2 regions of the Micromonospora sp. CNZ297 genome follow, and region 2 is predicted to be linked to the other one. Evidence: riboswitches for the same ligand, from Rfam matches in the RefSeq annotation. Region 2 holds a riboswitch; the other holds the start of a gene.
The links. A riboswitch is a leader RNA that binds a small molecule or an ion and turns the genes downstream of it on or off. The one in region 2 is predicted to bind cobalamin.

Region 1: linked by a shared signal. The riboswitch ahead of FB454_RS33505 ((2Fe-2S) ferredoxin domain-containing protein) and the one ahead of FB454_RS23020 (ribonucleoside-diphosphate reductase subunit alpha) in region 2 are both predicted to bind cobalamin.

What each region holds. Positions count from the first base shown of each region.
Region 1 covers NZ_VISU01000042.1:13,574-19,589, forward strand. The annotation lists gene FB454_RS33480 (bifunctional cobalt-precorrin-7 (C(5))-methyltransferase/cobalt-precorrin-6B (C(15))-methyltransferase) at 1-177, shown strand, start outside; gene FB454_RS33485 (cobalt-precorrin-4/precorrin-4 C(11)-methyltransferase) at 174-929, shown strand; gene FB454_RS33490 (precorrin-2 C(20)-methyltransferase) at 930-2,432, opposite strand; gene FB454_RS33495 (precorrin-8X methylmutase) at 2,429-3,094, opposite strand; gene FB454_RS33500 (sulfite reductase subunit beta) at 3,091-3,969, opposite strand; cobalamin riboswitch at 4,015-4,195, shown strand; gene FB454_RS33505 ((2Fe-2S) ferredoxin domain-containing protein) at 4,286-4,930, shown strand; gene cobN (cobaltochelatase subunit CobN) at 4,927-6,016, shown strand, end outside.
Region 2 covers NZ_VISU01000014.1:117,385-123,400, reverse strand. The annotation lists gene FB454_RS23030 (MFS transporter) at 1-978, shown strand, start outside; gene FB454_RS23025 (ribonucleotide-diphosphate reductase subunit beta) at 1,000-2,028, opposite strand; gene FB454_RS23020 (ribonucleoside-diphosphate reductase subunit alpha) at 2,019-4,415, opposite strand; cobalamin riboswitch at 4,532-4,747, opposite strand; gene FB454_RS23015 (PrsW family glutamic-type intramembrane protease) at 4,868-5,713, shown strand; gene FB454_RS23010 (LysE family translocator) at 5,805-6,016, opposite strand, start outside.

The sequences.
Region 1 (6,016 bases), on a different contig from region 2:
CTCGTCGTGCACGGTGTCACCGCCGAGACCGAGGCGGTGCTGCTGAAGCAGCACAGCCGGCGCGGCGGTGAACTCGTCCGCCTGCACGTCGAACGCGCCGAACCGCTCGGCGGCTTCACCGGCTGGACGCCCGCACGGGCAGTCAGCCAGTGGTCCATCGTCAAGGGAGATTCATGACCGTCCATTTCGTCGGGGCCGGGCCCGGCGCCGCCGACCTGCTCACCCTCCGCGCGGTACGCCTGCTCGAGTCCGCCGACGTGTGCCTGTACCCGGGCACGTACCTCGACGCCGAGGTGCTGGAGCACTGCCGTGACGACGCCCGGCTGATCGACACCCAGCACCTCGACCTGGACCAGATCACCACGCACCTGGTCCAGGCACACGCCGACGGGTCCGAGGTCGTACGGCTGTGCTCCGGTGACCCGTCGCTGTACTCGGCGGTGCACGAGCAGGCACGCCGGCTCGACGCCGCCCGGGTCCCGTGGGACGTCACGCCCGGCGTGCCGGCCTATGCGGCTGCTGCCGCCGCCGTCGGCGCCGAGCTGACCGTCCCGGAGCTGGCCCAGTCGGTCGTGCTCACCCGCGCGCAGGCCCGGTCCACGGTCATGCCGTCGGGAGAGAAGCTCGCCGCGTTCGCCGCGACCGGCGCGACGCTCGCCCTGCACCTGGCGGTCACGCGTACCCGCGAGCTGGCCGCCGAACTGGCCGGCTACTACGGCCACGACTGCCCCATAGTCGTGGTGCACCGGGTGTCGCAGCCGCAGGAGCTCATCCTGCGCGGCACGCTGGCCGACATCGGCGGCCGGGTCGAGCAGGCCGGTCTGCGACAGGCAGCGGTCATCCTGGTCGGCCCGGCGCTGGCCGGGGACGTCCGTGGCGGCGAGTCGTTCCTCTACTCGGCCGGTCGCGAGCGCCGCGTGCGCGGCTGATCAGGGCACGAAGCGCGGGCTCCAGACACGTCCGGCCGCGGTGACTCGCGTCGCCGAGGCGCCGATGATCAACAGGCATTTCATGTCGATGCTGCCGGGGTCCAGTTCGCCGAGCGAGGTGACGGTGAGACTCTCCCCGGCCCGGCCGATGTCGCGGCCCACGACCACGACCGTCCGGGGGGACTTGTGCTCCAGCAGCACGGCCCGGGCCTGCGCGACCTGTTCGGTGCGTGAGCGTGAGCGCGGGTTGTAGAGGGCCAGCACCAAATCCGCCTCGGCGACAGCGCGCAGCCGCTTGACCACGACCTCCCACGGCTTGAGCCGGTCCGACAGGCTCATCACCGCGAAATCGGCCCCGATCGGCGCGCCCGCGCGCGCCGCGACCGCCTGGACGGCGGAGATCCCGGGTACGACACGGATGGCGACGCCGGCGTAGCGGGGGTCCTCCGCGGCCTCGAACACCGCCGACGCCATGCCGAAGACGCCCGCGTCACCGCCGGAGACGACCGCGACGCGCTCACCGGCGAGCGCCAGTTCGAGCGCCTGCCGGGCCCGCTCGAGCTCGACCGTGTTGCCGGAGGCGTGGCGGACGAGTCCGGGGCGCTGCGCGACGCGCTGGACGTACGGGCCGTAGCCGACGACGTGGCCGGCCTCGGCGAGCACCTGCGACGCCTCGGGGGAGAGCCACCGATCGGGACCGGGGCCGAGGCCCACGACGACGACCTCGGCGCCGGGATAAGGTTCGGTGACCCTGGTGGCCGGGAGGTCGTAACGGGCCACTCCGGGCCGGGTGTCGCCGGGGACCAGCACGATCGAGAAGTACGGCACCGTGGCGGGGTCCACGTCGGCGACAGGCAGTACCCGCTCGGCGGTCATCGACGCCCGTTCGACGTACCAGGAGCCCTCGACGCGCCCGGCCTGCTCGAGCGCCGAGCGGACCTTGGTGAACGTCCGGCCCAGCTTCATGATCACCGCCCCGTCGGTGTCGGCGAGACGCCGGGCCAGCTCGGGCTCGGGCAACGTTCCCGGCAGCACGGTCAGCACGTCGGTCTGCCGGACCAGCGGCAGGGCGGTGGTGGCGGTGGCGGCGGCGAAGGCGGGCACACCGGCGACGACCTGCGTGTCGAACTCGCCGGCGAGCCGGTCGTGCAGGTACATGAACGAGCCGTAGAGCATCGGGTCGCCCTCGGCCAGCACGACCACGTCGCGGCCCGCACGAAGGTGGGCCCGCAGCCGCTCGGCGGCTTCGGCGTAGAAGTCGGCCATCGCCCCGGCGTACCCGCCCGGGTGCTCGGTGCTCTGGGTCGTCACCGGATAGACCAGCGCCTCCTCGATCACGTCGTCCGGGAACAGCCCGGCAGCGATGCGGCGCGCGTTGGACTGTTTGCCGACACCCTGGTGGTAGGCGATGACCTGGGCCGCGCCGATCAGCCGGGCGGCTTTGAGCGTGATCAGTTCGGGATCACCCGGGCCGACCCCGACGCCGGACAGCCGCCCGGTCACTCCGCCTCCCGGGCGAGGGCGTTGAGCGCGGAGGCGGCCATCGCCGAGCCGCCCCGGCGCCCGGTCACCACGAGATAGGGCACGTCGAGGCCGGGGGCGTCGGTGGCGAGGTCGATGAGCGCCTGCTTGGACTCGGCGGCGCCGATGAATCCCACCGGCGTACCGATGATCGCAGCTGGTCGTGGCGCGCCGTCGCGCAGCATCTCCAGCAGGTGGAACAGGGCCGTGGGGGCGTTGCCGAAGGCGACGACCGCGCCGGCGAGGTGGTCGGTCCACAGCGACACCGCCGCCGCCGACCGGGTCGTTGCCCACCGGTGGGCAAGCGCCGGGACCTCGGGTTCGTGCAGAAAGCAGCGGACCTCGTTGTCACGGGGCAGGCGGGCGCGGGTAACGCCGGCGGCGACCATGTGCGCGTCGGTCAGGATCGGCGCCCCCGCCTCCAGCGCCCCGCGGGCGGCGGCCACCAGGCCGGGGTGGATCACCAGGTTGCGGGTGAGGTCGGTCTGGCCGCATGCGTGGATCATCCGCACCGCGACCTTCTCGGCGTCGGCCGGCACACCCGAAAGATCGGCCTCGGCACGGATGGTGGCGAACGAGGCGTCGTAGATCGCCGCGCCGTCGGTGACGTAGTCGTAGCGGCGTGCCGGTGTGGTGAGACTCATGCGTTCTCCAGATCGGGGACGAGCAGGGTGCGGTACGGGGTGACGACGATCTCGCCGGCGCCGAGCGCGCGGATCTCCTCCAGCAGGGGAGCGTCCACTCGGCCGCCGGAAGCCGCGAGGTGCGCGGTGACGCGGCCGTCATCCTGAACGATCCTGCCCAGCGCGGGTGGAGGTGTGCTCACCCGGGTCCGCTCGGCACGGTCGAGTACGGTGCCCAGCAGCGCGGCGCCGGCGCCGGGCAGCTCGTCGACGTGCCAGGGTGAGTCCGGCCGGTCACCCGCGAGCCCGGCGAAGCGTACGGCGAGCCCGGTCAGCGCCGCGGCGGCCTCGTCCAGCCGGATGACTGGCCCCCACGCCGAGGTTCCGGCGCGTAGCTGCGCGGTGTCCGAGTCGAGCGCCACCAACCCCAGGTCCAAGTCACGGCTGACCAGATCACCGCGGCCGTCGTCAAGCACGAACAGGAACCGTCCGGTCAGCGCGGTGAGCCGGGGCTCGGCGCGCAGCCGTGCGTCGAGTCCGGCGACGACCGGGTGTAGATCGGCCCGGCCGCCACTGCGTCCGGTCAGCGGTGAGGCGAGGATGTTGCGGACCAGCTCGTGCGACGTGGACGGTACGAGCCCGGTCGCGATGACGTCGGCGACGACGGTCTCGGGCAGCCGCCCACCGTCGTGCTCGAGACCGCGCACCTGCAGGTTGGCGCGGCTGGTCAGGTGGACCGCGCCGTCGCCGTGCGCACGGGCCACCTCCACGAGTGCGCACAGCGCCGCAGTCGGCACGATCCCGCCGGGGACGCGCACCCGCACGAGCGCGCCGTCGTCGGCGATCCATGGGCGCAGCAGGCCGGGACACAGGTCGCGGCGGGTCCTCTCGGTCACGGCGACATGGTGCCAGAGCCCGTCCCCGGCGACACCGGCTGTCGGTGCTACCGTCGTGATGCCAGTCAAACTCAGCCATGAGCCAGGGAACCCGGTGCGAATCCGGGACTGACGCGCAGCGGTGAGGGTGACGGGCGGGGCACGACGCCACTGGACCCACGGTCTGGGAAGGCGCCCCGTCCGGTTGATCCCGAGTCCGAAGACCTGCTGGCCGCAGATCCGTCTGCGACACGTGCCCATCCAGGCCTCGCGCACAGGCCCCGGACGAAAGAAGACCCCGTGTCCCGATCGCACCGGATCACCGGCTCCTGACCCCGTGAGCGTCCTCGTTCACGTCGCGACCGCACTGACGGACGCCGCGTCGCCGGTGCTACGCGGGCAGGCCGAGGCAGCCGGCGCCCGGCTGGCCTTCCTGCAAGCCGGCGAGCCGACGCTGACCCATGTGCTCGACCTGCTGCACGCCGAGGGCGCCCGGGAGGTTCGCCTGGAACCGGTGAGCACCGACGACCTGACTTTCGCCCGTTCGTGGGTGGGACGCGTGGCCGGCCACTGGCACCGTCAGCAGATCGACCCGCCGGTCATCCGGTTCGGCGAGCGCGCGATCACCGGGCACGAGGCGCCACTCACCTCACCGGCCTGGGACACCCTGCCGCCGTACCGCCATCATCTACTGCTGTGCCGCGGCCCGCGCTGCAGTGCCCGCGGCGCGGACGAGACCTATCGCGCGATCGTGGGCGCGCTCGTCGAGCAGCAGCTCACCGACGCCGACGTCCTCATGGCCCAGACCGGCTGCCTGTTCCCGTGCAACCACGGACCAGTCGCCGTCGTGCACCCCGACGGCACCTGGTACGGGCCGGTGCGACCCGGCGACGCGGCACGCCTCGTCGGCGAGCACCTACGCGCCGGCCGTCCGGTCGGCGACCTGCGCCTCGGCTCCCGTGTCACCGAAGGAGAAACATGACACGCATCGCCCTGCTGTCCACCTCGGACACCGACCTGCTCTCGGCGCGGGCCAGCAACGCGGACTGGTCCTGGGCCAACCCTGCCCGGCTCACCGGCGAGCGCCGCGACACCCTGACCACCGAGGCCGACGTGGTCGTTCTGCGGGTGCTCGGCTCGCCCGAGGACGTACGCGACCTCGCCGCGCTGATCCGCGGCACCGGCCGTCCCCTGGTCGTGCTCGGTGGGGAACGGACGCCGAACGCCGCGTTGATGGGGCTGTCGACCGTCCCGATCGGCGTCTGCGCCGAGGCGCACCGCTACCTCGCCGAGGGCGGCGCGGAGAACCTGCGCCAACTGCACGCCTTCCTGTCCGACACCGTGCTGCTGACCGGCGAAGGCTTCGAACCGCCGGCCGTGCTGCCCGAGTGGGGAGTCAGCCGGCAGCCGGCCCCGGACGCCCGGCCCCGCGTCGGAGTCCTGTACTACCGGGCCCACGAGGTGAGCGGCAACAACGCGTTCGCCCACGAACTCGCCGATGCCATCGACACCACCGGCGTGGCCGCCGGCGTACCGATCTACGTCTCGTCACTGCGGGCGGCGCCCGAGGAGTTGTACGCCGAACTCGCCACCCTGGACGCGATCGTCGTCACGGTCCTGGCCGCCGGCGGCGCCCGGCCCGCCACCGCGAGCGCCGGCGGCGACGACGAGTCCTGGGACGTCGAACGGCTGCGCGCCCTCGACATCCCCGTGCTGCAGGCTCTGGCGCTCACGTCCGGCAGAGCCGAGTGGGAGGCGTCCGACGAAGGCGTCACCCCGCTCGACTCCGCGACCCAGATCGCCATCCCCGAGTTCGACGGCCGCCTCATCACCGTCCCGTTCTCATTCAAGGAGGTCGACGCCGACGGCCTGCCCCGCTACGTGACCGACCCTGAGCGATGCACCCGCGTCGCGGGCATCGCCGTCAACCACGCCCGACTGCGGTATGTCCCGCCCGCCGAGCGCAAGGTGGCCCTCGTCCTGTCGGCCTACCCGACCAAGCACAGCCGCATCGGCAACGCCGTCGGCCTCGATACGCCCGTGTCGGCGATCCGATTGCTGCGCGCGA
Region 2 (6,016 bases):
AACACCCGCCGGCTGGCGCTGGCCGGGGCGGCGCTGATCCTGGTCAACGCGCCGCTGCTGGCCGCGTCCACCACAGTGGTGGCGCTTGTCGGCGGGCTGGCGGTCTGGGGCTTCGCGGCGAACCTGCTGGCCACGCCGATGAACGCCCAGTCGGTCGAGGTGCAGAAGCGCTACGGGCGGCCCATCCTGTCCACCTTCCACGCCGGCTTCAGCATCGGCATGCTGGCCGGTGGCCTGTGCGGCACCGGCGCCGCGGCGATCGGGATGTCCCCGTCGGCGCAGATGGCTGTCACCAGCGTCCTGCTGGGAGCGCTGCTGGTCGGTACGCACCGCTGGCTGCCTGACACGCCCCGGCAGGAGACGAAGGACGGCGAGGACCGGCGGCGGCTGCGCGACCGGTTCACCCCGCAGTTGCTGCTGCTCGCGGTGATCGCGTTCCTCGCCTCGTTCATCGAGATGGCCGGCGCACAGTGGAGCGCGCTGTACGCGACCGAGGTCGCGGGCGCTGCCGCGGTGCTCGCCGCGGCCACGTACACCTGCCTGTCGCTGGCCGCCACCGTCGCCCGGCTGTTCGGCGACCGGCTGGCCGGCCGGTTCGGGCGGATCCGCTTCGTCCGGCTGTCCGCGCTCGTCGCCACCGTCGGTGTGGCGCTGCCGGTGGCGTACCCCCATCCGGTCGCGGTGATGGCCGGCTTCGGACTGCTCGGCTTCGGCCTGGCGTGCGTGACCCCGACGGTGCTCGGCTTCGCCGGCGAGCAGCCCGGCCTCACCTCGGGTGAGGGCGTCTCGGTGGTGGCGATGGGCCAGTGGCCGGGCGCGTTGCTCGCGGCGCCGGTGATCGGCCTGCTCGCCGGCGCCCTGGACCTGCGCAGCGCGTTCGTGGTGGTGGCCGTGATGGCGGTCGCCGTGGTGGCGCTGATCGGGCGGGTCCGGGCGACGGCGCTGCCCGGCGAGAGCCCGGTCCCGCCCCGGCCGTGACGGCCGGGGCGGGGGCGGCGCTCAGAAGTCGTCGTCGAAGGTGACCGAGCCGGTCACCCCGACCTGGTACGCCGACACCCGGCGCTCGAAGAAGTTGGACAGCTCCTGCACGTCCTGCAACTCCATGAACGCGAACGGGTTGCCGCTGCCGTACATGGGGGCGATGCCGAGCACTGCGAGGCGCCGGTCGGCCACATGCTGGAGGTATTCGCGCATGTCGGCCAGTGACATCCCGGGCACGCCCTGCCCCAGCAGGTCCTCGGCGAAGCTCACCTCGCACTCCACCGCCTCGGCCAGCATCTCCTTCACCTGCCGCTCCATCTCGTCGTCGAACAGGTCCGGCTCCTCGGCGCGTACGGTCTCCACCACGTCGAAGGCGAACGCCATGTGCATCGACTCGTCCCGGAACACCCAGTTGGTGCCGGAGGCCAGCCCGTTGAGCAGTCCCCGGGAGCGCAGGAAGTAGACGTAGGCGAACGCGCCGTAGAAGAACAGGCCCTCGATGCACGCGGCGAAGCAGATCAGGTTGAGCAGGAACGCCCGCCGGTCCGCGCGGGTCCGCAGCTCGCGCAGCTCGAAGATCGAGTCGATCCACCGGAAGCAGAACTCGGCCTTGCGGGCGATCGACGGGATGTTCTCCACCGCGTCGAACGCGGCGAACCGTTCCTTCTCGTCCGGCACGTACGTGTCGAGCAGGTTCAGGTAGAACTGGACGTGCACCGCCTCCTCGAACAGCTGCCGGGACAGGTAGAGCCGGCCCTCCGGGGAGTTGACGTGCTGGTAGAGGTTGAGCACCAGGTTGTTGGCGACGATGGTGTCGCCGGTGGCGAAGAACGCCACCAGCCGCGACACCAGGTGCCGCTCGGCCGGGGACAGCTTCGCCAGGTCGGCGAGGTCCGAGTGCAGGTCCACCTCCTCGACCGTCCAGGTGTTCTTGATCGCGTCCTTGAACCGGTCGAAGAAGCGCGGGTAGCGCATCGGCCGCAGGGTCAGGTCCATGCCGGGGTCGAGCAGCATGTGCCGGGTCGGTGCGGTGGTGGTCACTGGCATGCCTCGCAGCTCTCGGGGTTCTCCAGGGAACAGGCCAGCGCCTCGTCGTCGCTCACGGCGGAGACCACGCCGGAGACCGGGGCGAGCACCGGCGCGACGGTGGCCTGCTGGATGCGGGTGGCGGGACGGGAACGCAGGTAGTAGGTGGTCTTCAGCCCGGCCTTCCAGGCGTACAGGTACATCGAGGACAGCTTGCCGATGGTCGGCGCGCTCAGGAACAGGTTCAGCGACTGGGACTGGTCGATGAAGGGCGCCCGCGCGGCGGCCAGGTCGATCAGCGCCCGCTGCGGCAGCTCCCAGGCGGTGCGGAACAGCTCCCGCACCGGCGCGGGCAGCTCGGTGATGTCCTGCACCGAGCCCTCGGCCCGCTTGATCCGGTCGCGGACCTGCGGTGTCCACAGGCCGCGCGCCTTCAGCTCCCGCACCAGGTACGTGTTGACCTGGAGGAACTCCCCGGACATGGTCTCGCGCTTGAACAGGTTGGACACCTGCGGCTCCACGCACTCGTAGCAGCCGGCGATGGAGGCGATGGTGGCGGTCGGCGCGATCGCCACCAGCAGTGAGTTGCGCAGCCCGTGGACGGCGATCCGCTCGCGCAGCGCCGCCCACCGTCCGGCCTGCGCCGGCTCCGCGCCCCACAGGTCCGGGTGCAGGTCACCCTTCGCGGCCCGGGTCTGCGGGTACGCCGGATGCGGCCCGAACCGCTCGGCCAGCCCGGCGGAGGTCTCCAGCGCGGTCAGCAGGATCTCCTCCTGCACGCGGGTGGACAGCTCCTTGGCCTGCGCCGAGTCGAACGGCAGGCGCAGCGTGAAGAACGCGTCCTGCAACCCCATCAGCCCGAGCCCGACCGGCCGCCAGCGCGGGTTCGACGCCGCCGCCTGCTCGGCCGGGTAGTAGTTGATGTCGATCACCCGGTCGAGGAACACCACGGCGGTGCGGACCGTGGCGCGCAGCCGCTCCCAGTCCACGCCGTCGGCGGTGACGTGGGCGCCGAGGTTCACCGAGCCGAGGTTGCACACCGCCGTCTCGGCGTCGTCGTTGACCTCCAGGATCTCGGTGCACAGGTTGGACAGGTGGATCACGTTGCCCGGCTCGCCGGTCTGGTTGGACAGCCGGTTCGCGGCGTCCTTGAACGTCATCCAGCCGTTGCCGGTCTGCGCGAGCGTGCGCATCATCCGCCCGTACAGGTCCCGGGCCCGGACCGTGCGGACCGCGTTCTTCTCCGCCGCCCGGTACGCGGCGTCGAACGCCTCGCCGTACAGGTCGGGCAGCTCCGGGGCGTCCGACGGGTCGACCAGCGACCACTCGCCGTCGGCCTCGACCCGGCGCATGAACTCGTCCGGGATCCAGTTGGCCAGGTTGAGGTTGTGCGTACGCCGCGACTCCTCGCCGGTGTTGTCCCGCAGCTCCAGGAACTCCTCCACGTCCGGGTGCCACGGCTCCAGGTAGACGCAGGCCGCGCCCTTGCGCCGGCCGCCCTGGTTGACCGCGGCCACCCCGGCGTCGAGCGTCTTGAGGAACGGCACGATGCCGTTGGAGCGCCCGTTGGTGCCCCGGATCAGCGCGCCCCGGCCGCGTACCCGCGACCAGGAGATGCCGATGCCGCCGGAGAACTTCGACAGCTTCGCCACCTGGTGGTACCGCTCGTAGATCGAGTCCAGCTCGTCGCGCGGCGAGTCGACCAGGAAGCACGACGACATCTGGGTGTGCCGGGTGCCGGAGTTGAACAGCGTGGGGGAGCTGGGCAGGTACGCCAGGCTGGACATCAGCCGGTAGAAGCCGACCGCCTCGCCCGGGGTGCGGGACAGCCCGCAGGCCACCCGCAGCAGCCAGTACTGCGGCGTCTCCACCACCAGCCGCGACTGCGGGTGCCGCAGCAGGTAGCGGTCGGCCACCGTGCGCAGTCCGAAGTACTCGAACCGCAGGTCGCCGTCCGGGTCCACGGCGTCGTCGAGCTTGCGGGCGTGCCGGGCCACGAACCCGGCCGTCTCGTCGCCGATCAGTCCCAGCCCGTGCGCGTAGGCGATCGACTGGCTGAAGCTCGCCACGCCCTGTCCGCGGACCTCCTTGTCCACGTACGCGGCGAGCAACCGCGCCGCCAGCTTCGAGTACTGCGGCTCCTCGCCGATCAGCTCCGCCGCGGTCTGGATCGACAACCGGTCCAGCTCGGCGGTGGTCGCCCCGTCGTAGAGCCCGCTTATCGTCTTCGTGGCCACCCGCAGCGGGTCCACCTCGTCCAGGTCGGCGACCCAGCGCTCGACCGCCCGGACGATCTTGCCGACGTCCACCGGCTCGGTGTCGCCGTCCCGCTTGCGTACCCGCATCGCCGGCCGGCGGGTCTCGGACCCGCCGGTTCCGGACGGGGGACTCTCCTGCACGACAGTCATGACCTCTCCTCGCTGTCACCGTCTGGAGACGGCGGGAGACGCCAACGGGCGCGGCGCACGGCCGGCCCGGCTGCTGGCGTCGGTCGTCCCGCGCGACCTCCGGCCGCCGTACGCGGAGGCGTACGGCGCGCTGGCAGGTCTTCGGACTCGCGGGCCCGACCGGGGTCGCCGGTCGCCTACCGGCCGTCGCTTCCCAGGCCGGTGGCCCAGTGCTGTTGACGGCTGTCGTTCCCACTCACCGCTGCGGGGCAGTCCCGGATTCCCACCGGGTTCCCTCTTGCCTCGGCCCCGCCCCGGAGGGTCTCGGCCGAACCAGCTGCGGCACCACCATATATGGCGGTGAGGGCTTGCGTGCAACACCAGATGTCGTGTCGGCGTGTCGGAATGATCTCACTGTCCACAGTGCCTACCCCCGATTCCGGCGCGACCCGGCGGGCGCGATACTCGGCGGTATGGGGAATACCGGACGCCGCTGGGCGTGGGTGGCGGTCCTGCTCGTCGGCGTCGGGCTTCACCTGCTGGTGCTGGAGACACTCGTCGGCACCGGGACCGTCACGTTCGTCCCGGCGCTGATCGTGCTCGGCGCGTGCGTCGCGCCCGCCACGTTCCTGGCCTTCGCCCAGGGACGGCCGGCCCGCCGCCCGGTCCCCGGCTCCGTCGTCGGCGTCGCCGCGCTCCTCGGCGGCGTGGTCGGCGTGGTCGCCGCCGGCTGGCTGGAGTACGGCACCCTGCACCGCCTCGGCGTCCTGCCGATGGCGCTCGTCGGCCTGGCCGAGGAGACCGCCAAACTGATCGTGCCGGCCGGCATCCTGCTGCTGTGGCGGCGGCACCCGTCCCCGGCGCAGGGCCTGGTGATCGGCGTGGCCTCCGGCGCCGGGTTCGCCGCGCTGGAGACCATGGGCTACGCGTTCGCCGCGTTCGTCGGGTCGGAGGGCAACCTCGGCGCGGTCGAGCGGACGCTGCTGGTACGCGGTCTCACCGCGCCCGCCGCGCACCTGGCCTGGACCGGGCTGACCGCCGCCGCGCTGTTCACGTTCGCCGCCGCGCCCGGCGGCCGGAAGCTGGCGGCGTTCCTGCTCACCTTCGCCGCCGCCGTCACACTGCACACCTGCTGGGACACGTTCGGCACCCAGCCCGCGTACGTGTTCATCGGCGCCGTGTCGCTGGGCTGGGTGCTGCTGCGCCTGCACCTGGACCGCGAGCGGCCGCCCGCGTCCGGGACGCCGGCGGAGCCGAACCGGGACCGGCCTCATGATCATCGCCAGTTCGCCGAGGTGGCGGGGTCGGAGCACTTCTGATGCCGCCACCTCGGCGTGATGGAGTCGATCAACCGGCCGGGGCATTGCCGACCGCCGACCAGCCGACGCCCGCACCGCGCCCCGGTGCGTCTCAGCCGGCGGCCAGCCGGACGCCGAGCGCGACGAAGGCGACAGCGCAGAGCCGGTCGACGCGCCGTGACCAGCGGCTGTCGCCCCACCGCCTGGCGAACCGCCCGGCGCCCACCCCGAGCGCCAGGTCCACGGCGAGTTGCACCGCGACGAACAGCACGCCGAGCAGCACCAGCTGCGCCGCCACCGGGCCCGCCTCGGGCCGGACGAACT